Regions from separate parts of the Azospirillum agricola genome, predicted to be linked through region 1. Evidence: predicted binding sites of a transcription regulator. Region 1 holds the regulator's gene; the other holds the start of a gene.
What was found. The regulator PhoB, encoded in region 1, activates phosphate uptake and scavenging genes when phosphate is short. The targets are predictions, from matches to a motif close to TNTCATAAAACTGTCA.
Positions count from the first base shown of each region.

Region 2: a site for PhoB is predicted at 1,897-1,912, ahead of JN22_RS03280 (DUF47 domain-containing protein). Genes of this name have one in related genera too.

Region 1 is NZ_JAIFZR010000005.1:956,363-961,553, reverse strand. It holds gene pstC (phosphate ABC transporter permease subunit PstC) at 1-94, shown strand, start outside; gene pstA (phosphate ABC transporter permease PstA) at 87-1,385, shown strand; gene pstB (phosphate ABC transporter ATP-binding protein PstB) at 1,389-2,207, shown strand; gene phoB (phosphate regulon transcriptional regulator PhoB) at 2,535-3,239, shown strand; gene JN22_RS19475 (universal stress protein) at 3,269-3,772, opposite strand; gene JN22_RS19470 (TIGR02186 family protein) at 3,800-4,567, opposite strand; gene JN22_RS19465 (sulfite exporter TauE/SafE family protein) at 4,567-5,191, opposite strand, start outside.
Region 2 is NZ_JAIFZR010000002.1:92,074-97,264, reverse strand. It holds gene JN22_RS03300 (hypothetical protein) at 1-90, shown strand, start outside; gene JN22_RS03295 (hypothetical protein) at 175-450, opposite strand; gene JN22_RS03290 (hypothetical protein) at 527-775, opposite strand; gene JN22_RS03285 (hypothetical protein) at 1,073-1,573, opposite strand; gene JN22_RS03280 (DUF47 domain-containing protein) at 1,995-2,639, shown strand; gene JN22_RS03275 (inorganic phosphate transporter) at 2,650-3,663, shown strand; gene JN22_RS03270 (hypothetical protein) at 3,776-4,120, shown strand; gene JN22_RS03265 (response regulator) at 4,200-5,191, opposite strand, start outside.

The sequences.
Region 1 (5,191 bases):
CTTCGGCCTCGGCCTCGTGCTGTTCCTCGTCACGCTCTCCCTCAACATGGTCGCCCTGCGGGTGGTCCAGAAGTATCGAGAGAAATATGACTGATCTCGTGCAACAGGATACGCGGGCCATGTCCGTCACCGCCGCCAAATCCCATTACCAGAGCGAGGCCTTTGCCCGCCGGCTGCGCGCCCGCTACGCCGCCGAGCGGAACTTCAAGATCGCCGGCATCGCCGCCATCGCCATCGCCTCGCTGATGCTGGTGGTCCTGCTCAGCTCGATCGTCACCAAGGGCTACACCGCCTTCTGGCAGGCCCAGGTCCGCGTCGAGGTGGCCTTCGACAAGGCGCAGGTCGAGGAGCGCAACTACACCGCCATCCTGCGCCAGGGGCTCTACGCGCAGTTCCCGGAGATCACCGAGCGCAGTGCGCGCCGCACGCTGAACGAGCTGCTGTCGTCGGGCGCGCCCTATGAGCTGGAAGCGATGGTGACGCGCGACCCGTCGATCGTCGGCACCACCCGGACCGTCTGGGTGCGCGCGGACGACGAGGTCGACCAGTTCGTGAAGGGCTACTTCACCCGCAGCGGGCCGGAGTCCGAGCGCCGGCTGAACGACGCCAAGATCGCCGCGGTCGACGCGCTGGTCGCCAAGGGCGCGCTGGTGCAGAGCTTCAACACCACCCTGTTCAGCGCCGGCGACAGCCGCGAGGCCGAGCAGGCGGGCATCTGGGGCGCCATCGTCGGCTCGCTGCTGACGCTGCTGGTCACCATGTCGCTGTCGGTTCCCATCGGCATCGCCGCGGCGGTCTACCTGGAGGAGTTCGCGCCGAAGAACAAGTGGACCGACCTGATCGAGGTCAACATCAACAACCTCGCCGCCGTGCCGTCGATCATCTTCGGCCTGCTCGGCCTGGCGGTGTTCCTCGGCTTCTTCGGCCTGCCGCGCTCGGCGCCGCTGGTCGGCGGTCTGGTGATGGCGCTGATGACCCTGCCGGTCATCATCATCTCGGCCCGCGTCGCGCTCAAGTCGGTGCCGCCCTCGATCCGCGAGGCCGCGCTGGGCATCGGCGCCTCGCCCTTGCAGACGGTGACGCACCATGTGCTGCCGCTGGCGATGCCCGGCATCCTGACCGGCACCATCATCGGCATGGCCCGCGCGCTCGGCGAGACGGCGCCGCTGCTGATGATCGGCATGGTCGCCTTCATCGTCGACATCCCGCACGGCTGGACCGACAGCGCCACCGTGCTGCCGGTGCAGATCTACATGTGGGCCGACAGTCCCGAGCGCGCCTTCACGGAGCGCACCTCGGCGGCGATCATGATCCTGCTCGGCTTCCTGATCCTGATGAACGGGTTGGCCGTTTTCCTGCGCAAGAAATTCGAGAGGCGGTGGTAAGCCATGAGCGTCCATACCCAGACCCACACCGGCGCCCCGGCCGCCGTGCGCTCGGCCCCGGCCGTGCCGAACAAGATGATCGCCCGCGACGTCAAGGTGTTCTACGGGGCCAAGCAGGCGCTGAAGGGCATCAACGTCGAGATTCAGGAAAACAAGGTGCTGGCGCTGATCGGCCCGTCGGGCTGCGGCAAGTCGACCTTCCTGCGCTGTCTCAACCGGATGAACGACACCATCGAGAACTGCCGGGTCGAGGGACTGATCGCGCTCGACGGCGAGGACATCTACGGCAAGTCGATCGACGCCGTGCAGCTCCGCGCCCGCGTCGGCATGGTGTTCCAGAAGCCGAACCCCTTCCCCAAGTCGATCTACGACAACATCGCCTACGGCCCGCGCATCCACGGCATGGCGTCGGGCCGCGACGAGCTGGACGAGGTGGTCGAGAAGTCGCTCCAGCGCGCCGGCCTGTGGAACGAGGTGAAGGACCGCCTGCGCGAGCCCGGCACCGGCCTGTCCGGCGGCCAGCAGCAGCGCCTGTGCATCGCCCGCGCCATCGCCGTCAGCCCCGAGGTGATCCTGATGGACGAGCCCTGCTCGGCGCTCGACCCCATCGCGACCGCCCACATCGAGGAACTGATCGACGAGCTGCGCGAGAACTTCACCATCGTCATCGTCACCCACAACATGCAGCAGGCGGCCCGCGTCTCGCAGAAGACCGCCTTCTTCCATCTGGGCGACATGGTGGAGTGCGACGACACCGAGGAGATCTTCACCAACCCGCGCGACGAGCGCACCCAGGGCTACATCACCGGCCGCTACGGCTGATTCTTTGCGTGTCCCTCTCCCGCCCCGGGAGAGGGCGCAGAGTCGACGGCCGCAGGCCGGACGAGCGCCGAAGGCGATCGTAGGTGGCGCGCGGTCGCGAGACTTGCGAGCGACCTCGGGGCCCACCGCGAAGCGGTGGGAAGGGTGAGGGGCGATCGGGCGTGCGGTTCGATCCATGCCACCGATAGCCCCTCACCCTCCCCGCTCCGTGGGTCCCCTCCTTCTCCCGGGGCGGGAGAGGGCGTTCCAGGCGGACTTGAAGTTGTCGTGTTGAAGGAAGCGAAGATGCTGGGTAATGTCGAGCCGCGCGCAGTGAACGGAGCCACCATGAACGCGGCGTTGAAGCCGCTCGCCCTCGTCGTCGAGGACGAGGCCGACATCGTTACCCTGCTGAAGTACAATCTGGAAAAAGAGGGTTTCCGCGTCGCCACCGCCACCGACGGCGAGGAAGCCCTGCTGCTGGCCGGGGAGCAGACCCCGCACATCGTCCTGCTCGACTGGATGCTGCCGCTGATGAGCGGGCTGGAGGTCTGCCGCCAGCTCCGCCGCAACGCCAAGACCCGCGACATCCCGATCATCATGCTGACGGCGCGCGGGGAAGAGGGCGACCGGGTGCGCGGTCTGAACTCCGGCGCCGACGACTACATCACCAAGCCCTTCTCACCGACCGAGCTGGTCGCCCGCATGCGCGCGGTGCTGCGCCGCGCCTCGCCGGGGATGACCGACGAAACGCTCCAGTTCGCCGACGTGACGATGGATCTGGCGGCCCACCGCGTGCGGCGCAACGGCCGCGACGTGCATCTCGGCCCGACCGAATTCCGCCTGCTGCGCCATTTCATGCAGCATCCGGGGCGGGTCTTCTCGCGCGAGCAGCTTCTCGATCTGGTGTGGGGCCACGACGTCTATGTCGAGCCGCGCACCGTCGACGTCCACATCCGCCGCCTGCGCAAGGCGATGAACGAGGAGACCGAGCTGGACCTGATCCGCACCGTGCGGTCGGCCGGCTACGCGCTCGACACCAAGACGGTGTGAGGGGCGGCGGGAAACCCCGCCTCCCATCCTTACGTGATCGCGTCCAGCGCATCGTTGCTCAGGCCGCCCGGCACGATGGTCAGCGGGATGCGCAGCTTTCCCAGCCCCCGCCCGGTGTAGTAGGACACCAGCGGCCCCGGCCCCTCCGGGTCGGTGCCGGCGGCCAGCACCAGGATGGAGATGCTCGGCTCCTCGGCGATCAGGGCCAGCACCTCCTCGTGCGGGTTGCCCTCGCGGACGTAGAGCGCCGGCAGGGTGCCGGTGAGCTGGTTGACCTCGCGGGCCAGCTTCTGGAGCATCAGCTCGGCCTCGTTGCGCTGCTCCTCGCGGATCAGGTTCTCCACCGCCAGCCAATGCTGCATCTCGCCCTGCTCCAGCACGGTCAGCAGGGCCACCTTGCCGCCCGACTTGCGGGCGCGCAGGCAGGCGTAGCGCAGCGCCACCTTCAGCTCCGGGCTGTCGTCGACGACGACCAGGAAGATGCGCACCGGCGGCGGCGAGGTCGGCGGCGAGGTTTCGGTCGTCTCGGTCATCTCAACCCCCCTTGGTTCTTTTGTCGTTCACACGCGGCGGAAGGCGGCGCCCGCCGCCCAGCCGGCCGCGACCGCGCCGACCACCGCGGCCACCCCGTAGACGACCGGACGGTGGCGGGCGATGTCGTAGAGTTCGGCGCTGAAGCCGATCTTCGACACCACCAGCGGCGTGGTCTGGGCGCTCACCACCTCGCCGTTGCGGATCAGCAGCGCCTCGACATTGTACAACCCCGTCGGGACGTTGGCTGGAAAATAGATGTTGGTGCGGAACAGCCGGTCGCCCAGGAAGGCGACCTGCCCGAAGGTCAGGGCGTAGAGGCCGGCGCGCTGCTTGTTGCGGATCAGGGCGGCGCGGAAGGCCGCCAGCTCGTCGGGCTCCAGCGTCTCGCGCGGGCCGAGCTGGAGCTGCGGCAGGCCGATCTGGTGGCGCTCCAGCACCGGGCGACCGACGAGCTGGTCGAGCGGCCGGCTGGTCGCCACCGTGTAGAAGCTGGGGACCTGCTCGAAGCGCACGCTGTCGGTGTTGATCCACATGCCGGCGATCCGCTCCTTGCGGCGGACGGTGGCGGGCACGCGCGGGCCGGTGACGACGATGGCGACGTCGCCCGCCCCGTCGGTGGTGCCGAACAGCACGACCTCGGTTCCGGTGAAGCCGGTGGTGATGGCGATCAGGTGGCTCGACAGGTCGGCGACGAGCTGCTGGGCCCACACGGTGGCCGCCAGCGTGCCGCCCAGCAGCAGCCCGCCCAGCGCCGCCGCCCCCTGGACCAGACGACGTTTCGACAGCGAAACCATCACGTCATTCCCGAGGTCAGGGTGAAGAGATCCTCCGGCCGGGCGAAGAGATCCCAGGCCAGCTTCAGCGCCACCGCGACGACGATGCAGGACAGCAGCAGCCGGGCCTGCTCGCCGCGCAGCCGGCTTCCCATCTTGGTGCCGGACTGGGCGCCGGTGACGCCGCCGATCAGCAGCAGCAGGGCCAGCATGGCGTCGACCGTCTGGTTGGTGGCGGCCTGCAACAGGGTGGCGGCGGCGGTGGTGAAGATGATCTGGAACAGCGAGGTGCCGGCCACCAGACCCGCCGGCATGTTCAGCAGATAGATCATCGCCGGCACCAGCAGGAAGCCGCCGCCGATGCCCATGATCGCCACCAGCATGCCGCCGACCAGCCCGATCCCCGCCGGCAGCAGCGCCGAGATGTAGAGCTTGGAGCGCTGGAACCGCATCTTGAAGGGCAGGCCGTGCAGCCAGATGTGGCGGTGCAGCTTGCCGCGCCTTGCGGTGGGGGCGCGGCGCCGGATGAGGGCGCGGCTGCTCTCCACCAGCATCATGCCGCCGATGGTGCCGAGGAAGAAGACGTAGGACAGGGTGATGGCGATGTCGATCTGGCCGAGCCGCTGGAGGATCGCGAAGATCCAG
Region 2 (5,191 bases), on a different contig from region 1:
TTCGTGGTTCAGCTCAAGAAGGTCCGCCCCACGGAAGAGGCGGAGGAAAGCGAAAGCAACGTCCGCCCCCTGCGCCACCGCGTGCGGTGAGATCGCAATGACGTGAGCCGTCCCGCCGCTGGCGGCGGGACGGACACGAATCGGTCAGTGCCGGTCAGTGCCGGTCAGTGCCGGTCAGTGATGGACGGCGACCCGTCCGGTGTCGACGCGGGCGATGGCCGGCAGGCCGCGCAGGAAGGCGGCGCCGGTGTCGGTCGCCTCGAAAAGCACATGGCCGCAGCGGTCCTGGCCGCGGAAACGCGCCTCCTTGGCCATGCCGGCGGAGCGCACCGCCTCCGACAGTTCGGACACGGCCTTCCACACGCGGGCGCGATGCTCGGCGGCGCTGGCGCAGCCGGAGGCGTCGGCGATGGCCAGGGTAACGGTGAAGGAATGAAGTTCGATCGCCATGGCGGCACCACAAAGTCTGTGGATTGAGGGAGAAGAGAAGACTCCCGGATGACTCCGGCCCCTGGGATCGCGGAACTCAGTCGTAACGGGGAAGCTTGGACAGCACGATGTCGCTGATGAGGCCGCGCAGCTGGCTGACCGGCAGTTCCTCGATGGAAACCTGGGTGACGCGGGCGTACGTCTCGCAGACGTGCCAGGCGATGTCCGGTTCCTTCATGATGTGCAACGCCAGATCGTGATCGTCGGCGCCCGCCCGTCCGGGGAGCGTCCTTTCGCAGGCCAGAGCGGTTTTCACCATATCGCTGGCCAGACCGTGCAGATTCATGGATGGCACCTTCCCCGCAGGAGGGATTTTGGTTGGTTACACGAACAACCTAGACCTTGGTGAGGAACGCTGCAATTGGGCCTATGACCCTGGATTGTGACAAATCCGCGAGCCATGGCAAATCCGCCGCACCCTCACCCCGCCCCGAAGCAGCCCCGAGGCTCACGAGGAAGAACATGGGCGAAGCGTGTTTATTCCGCCTGTGATTTTTTGCGGGGCCAGCCCGGCGAATTCGCGCGGAGGATTGCGGCCGTCCCCACTTGATAAACAACGCCGGTTCGGCACCGTCCGGCCGGATCAGGTCCTGATGGCGCCGTCCGGAGCCGGAGCGGGCGCCGCCGGCGCGGCGGGCAGCGTGGAGCGCAGCCCCTCCACCGCGCGGCGCAGCGCGTCCAGCCCCGCCCCCGCCGTGTTGGCGGCGGTGTCGCGCGCCTCGTTCATCGCGCGGGTGACGGCGACGCACAGCTCGGCCCGGCGCTTGGGGTCGTTGCGGCTGGCCTCGACCGCGCGGGCGACGTCGTCGGTGGTGCGCTCCGCGTCGGGATGCGCCGAGGAGGGGGGCGTCTTCGGATCGATGCCCAGCAGGGGAAGCAGATACTCCCGCCCCTTCTCGCGGGCCAGCGCCACCGCCTTCTCGCCGAACCGCTCGGCCGCCGCCATGCCCAGGTCCCAGGTCTCCAGCGCCGCCGACACGGTCGGGCTGCAACTGTCCGGCGCGGCGGCGCCCTGCGCCCGCGCGGCCAGCGGCGAAAGGGTGAGCGCGATGGCGAAGGTCGCGGCGGCGAACGGGGTCTTCATGGTCGGCGTCCGTGGTTCGGGTGTCCCTCCCCCATGTTGGGGCGGCTCCGCCGGCTGTCCAGGGCGGGCAGGATGACTCCAGCATGACATGCTGCGGTTGACCGGGGCAAAGCGGAAGGAGAAAATTCTTCAAGACATGGACGGTTTCCGGTATCCAGGGATGAACATGGATGGCCGAACCATCCCATACCGTGTCCTCCGGCGAGCCGGCACAGCCGGAATCCGTGCCTGTCCGCGTCGAAGACACTCCGCCCGCGTCGATCGCCCGCCGGCCCTGGCGGGCGGGCGGAAATGCCGCAGTGCGGGGCCTTCCGAAAGCCGGATGTCGATTTTATGACGTTCGGATGACAGTCGCCGCTGCACGCGCCCGCGAAGCGTGTTATGAGCGGCGCGCCAGTTCACGCACAAGAGATACCGTCCCATGCTGCTCCGCGCATTCCGTTCGCTGATGCCGAAGGAGGAACGCTTCGTCGACCAGTTCGTCGAGCAGGCCCGCCACATCGTGGCCGCCGCCGCCGCGCTGGAAGCGGTCATGGACGCCAGCCCCGACGAACGCCCCCAGCGCATCGCCGCGCTGAAGAAGGTCGAGAAGGACGCCGACCACATCGCCAAGGAGGCCGGGCGCGACCTGCACCGCGCCTTCATCACGCCGTTCGACCGCTCCGACATCCTGTCACTGATCAACGCGCTGGACGACGCCATCGACCTGATGGACGAGGTGCCGCGCCACGCCGGCCTGTACGGGGTCGTCAGCTTCGACGACCCGATGCGCCGTTTCGTGGCGCTGATCCGCCAGCAGGCCGGCGTGCTGGTCGAGCTGATGCCGCTGCTCGGCGCCATCGCCCGCAACGCCGACCGCATCGGCCAGCTCTGCGGCCGGCTGTCGGATCTGGAGGACGAGGCCGACGACATCCTGCGCAACGCGCTCCAGGCGCTGATCGCCGAGCGGCCGGACATGATCGCCTTCCTCGGCCGGCGCGAGCTGTACGAGATGCTGGAGGCGGTGACCGACCGCTGCGACGACGTCGGCGACCTCGTCGCGGGCATCACGCTCGATCAGGTCTGAGATCCCGCCGATGGACGCCCTTCAGATCGGCCTGCCGGCGCTCGCCTTCATCATCCTGGTGGCGCTCGCCTTCGACTTCATCAACGGGCTGCACGACGCGGCGAACTCCATCGCCACCGTGGTGTCGACCCGCGTGCTGTCCCCGAAGCTGGCCGTCGCCTGGGCGGCCTTCTTCAACTTCATCGCCTTCCTGTTCTTCGGCCTGCACGTCGCCACCACCATCGGCACCGGGCTGGTCGAGCCGTCGGTCATCGACCCGGCGGTGATCCTGGGGGCGCTGTGCGGCGCCATCGGCTGGAACCTGTTCACCTGGTGGCTGGGGCTGCCCTCCTCCTCCTCGCACGCGCTGGTCGGCGGGCTGGCCGGGGCCGGCATCGCCAAGGCGGGGGTGGGGGCCATCGTCGGCAGCGGCTTCTTCAAGACCGCCGTCGCGATCGTGCTGTCGCCAACCATCGGCCTGCTGCTGGCGCTGCTGCTGGTGCTGATCATCTCGTGGGCGCTGCGCAAGGCGCCGCCCTTCGCGGTGGACCGCCAGTTCCGCCATTGGCAGCTCGTCTCCGCCGCCCTCTACAGCCTGGGCCACGGCGGCAACGACGCGCAGAAGACGATGGGCATCATCGCCGTGCTGCTGTTCAGCCAGGGCATGCTGGGCGACAGCTTCTACGTCCCCTTCTGGGTCATCCTGGCCTGCCAGGCGGCGATGGGGCTGGGCACGCTGATGGGCGGCTGGCGCATCGTCCGCACCATGGGCTCGCGCATCACCGACCTGAAGCCCTACCAGGGCTTCTGCGCCGAGACGGCGGGCGCCATCACGCTGTTCGGCGCGACGTGGCTCGGCATCCCGGTGTCCACCACCCACACCATCACCGGCGCCATCGTCGGAGTCGGCTCCGCCCGACGCACCTCGGCGGTGCGCTGGGGGCTGGCGGGGCGGATCGTCTGGGCCTGGGTGCTGACGATTCCGGCCTCGGCGACGGTCGCCTACGTCTCCTACCTCGTCACGGCGGCCCTTCTGCTCCCCTGAGAGGGAAAAAACATGCGGCGCGAACGGGTTGAGCCGTTCGCACGCAAGCATGGCCTTGACCCGGACGGTCGGGAACGGCAGAATCGCTGGGGTCGAGACAGGACACCGGTACATGCCGCACATCGAGCGCACCGATCAAGGCGATCAGTATGTTCTTCCGGGCACGGAGCGCCGGACGGTTCCCGGTCTGCCCTACGCGGCGGAACCCGACGGCCAGTTGACCCTGCATTTCTACGCCCCTCCGCGCGACGAGGAGCGCCGCGCCCGCCCCACCGCCGCCCTGCCTGCCGCCGTGCCTGCCGGCCCCCTGACCGCCGCCGCCCTGCCCACCACCACCATGCCGGCCCCCGCCACCCCGGCGACGGAGAAGGCGCGCGGCAAGGGGGGCACCGCCTCGGCCGCCGGGCTGTTCGGCCGCCGGCTGGCGCATTTCCCGCAGGTCTTCGACCCGGCCTGACGGCCGTTTCCCCGCCCGCTCCCCACGCTTTCCATCGGCGCCACCCGCCCTCGCGCCGGCGTCGCCGTGCCGAATCGGGTCAGACGCGCGACGCGCTGGTCCGGGCGTCGTCGATGGCTTTCGCCGCCTCCCGCAGCAGACGGGCACGGTCGTAGGGCTTGCCGACATGGCCGTCCATCCCGGCGCGCCGGCATTCCGCGATCTCCTCGGGCATGTTCCCGGCGGTCAGGGCGAGGATGGGCACGGTCCCGCGCGGCGGCGGCATGGCGCGGATCAACCGGGTCGCCTCCAGCCCGTTCATCACCGGCATGTGGACGTCCATCAGCACGAGGTCGTAATCGGCCCCGCCGCGCATCGCCTCCACCGCCGCGGCGCCGTCGGCGACGAGATCCAGCCCGTACCCGCTCTGCTGGAAGATGGCGGCCAGAAGCTCGCGGTTGATCTCCAGATCCTCGGCGATCAGCAGGCGCGGCGCGCGGCCGGCCGGGCCGGCGGACGGCGCGGCGCCGGTCATCGGCGCCTCGGCGGTTGTTCCGGAAGCCGCCATCTCGGGGGCGGCCTTCCGGCGTCCGGCCCGGACGGCGGCGGCGCGGGCCAGATGCTGCCGCAGATCCTCGGGGGCGTAAGGCTTGGCGATCATGGCGACCTCCGGCCCGATGCCGTCGCCCGCCCCCACCGCATGGGCCGCGAAACCCGAGGTCAACAGGACCGGCAGCCCCGGCCGCAGCCGTTGCGCGTGCCGGGCCAGCTCGGTGCCGGGCATGCCGGGCGGCATCACCACGTCGGTGAACAGCAGGTCGAGCGGCTCCTTTCCCGTCAGCACGACCAGCGCCGCGTTGGCGTTCGCCGCCTCGACCACCGCATGCCCCCACTCGCGCAGCAGCTCCGCCGTCCCCATGCGGATGATCGGGTCGTCCTCCACCAGCAGAACGGTCAGCGGCCCGTCGCCGCGGGACGGGGCCGGCCGCATCTCCCCCGGCTCCGCCTTGTCCGGCTCCACCGGCAGGACGCGCGCGCCCGGCAGGCGGGCCGTCACCGTGGTGCCGACGCCCAGCGTGCTGCGCAGCGACA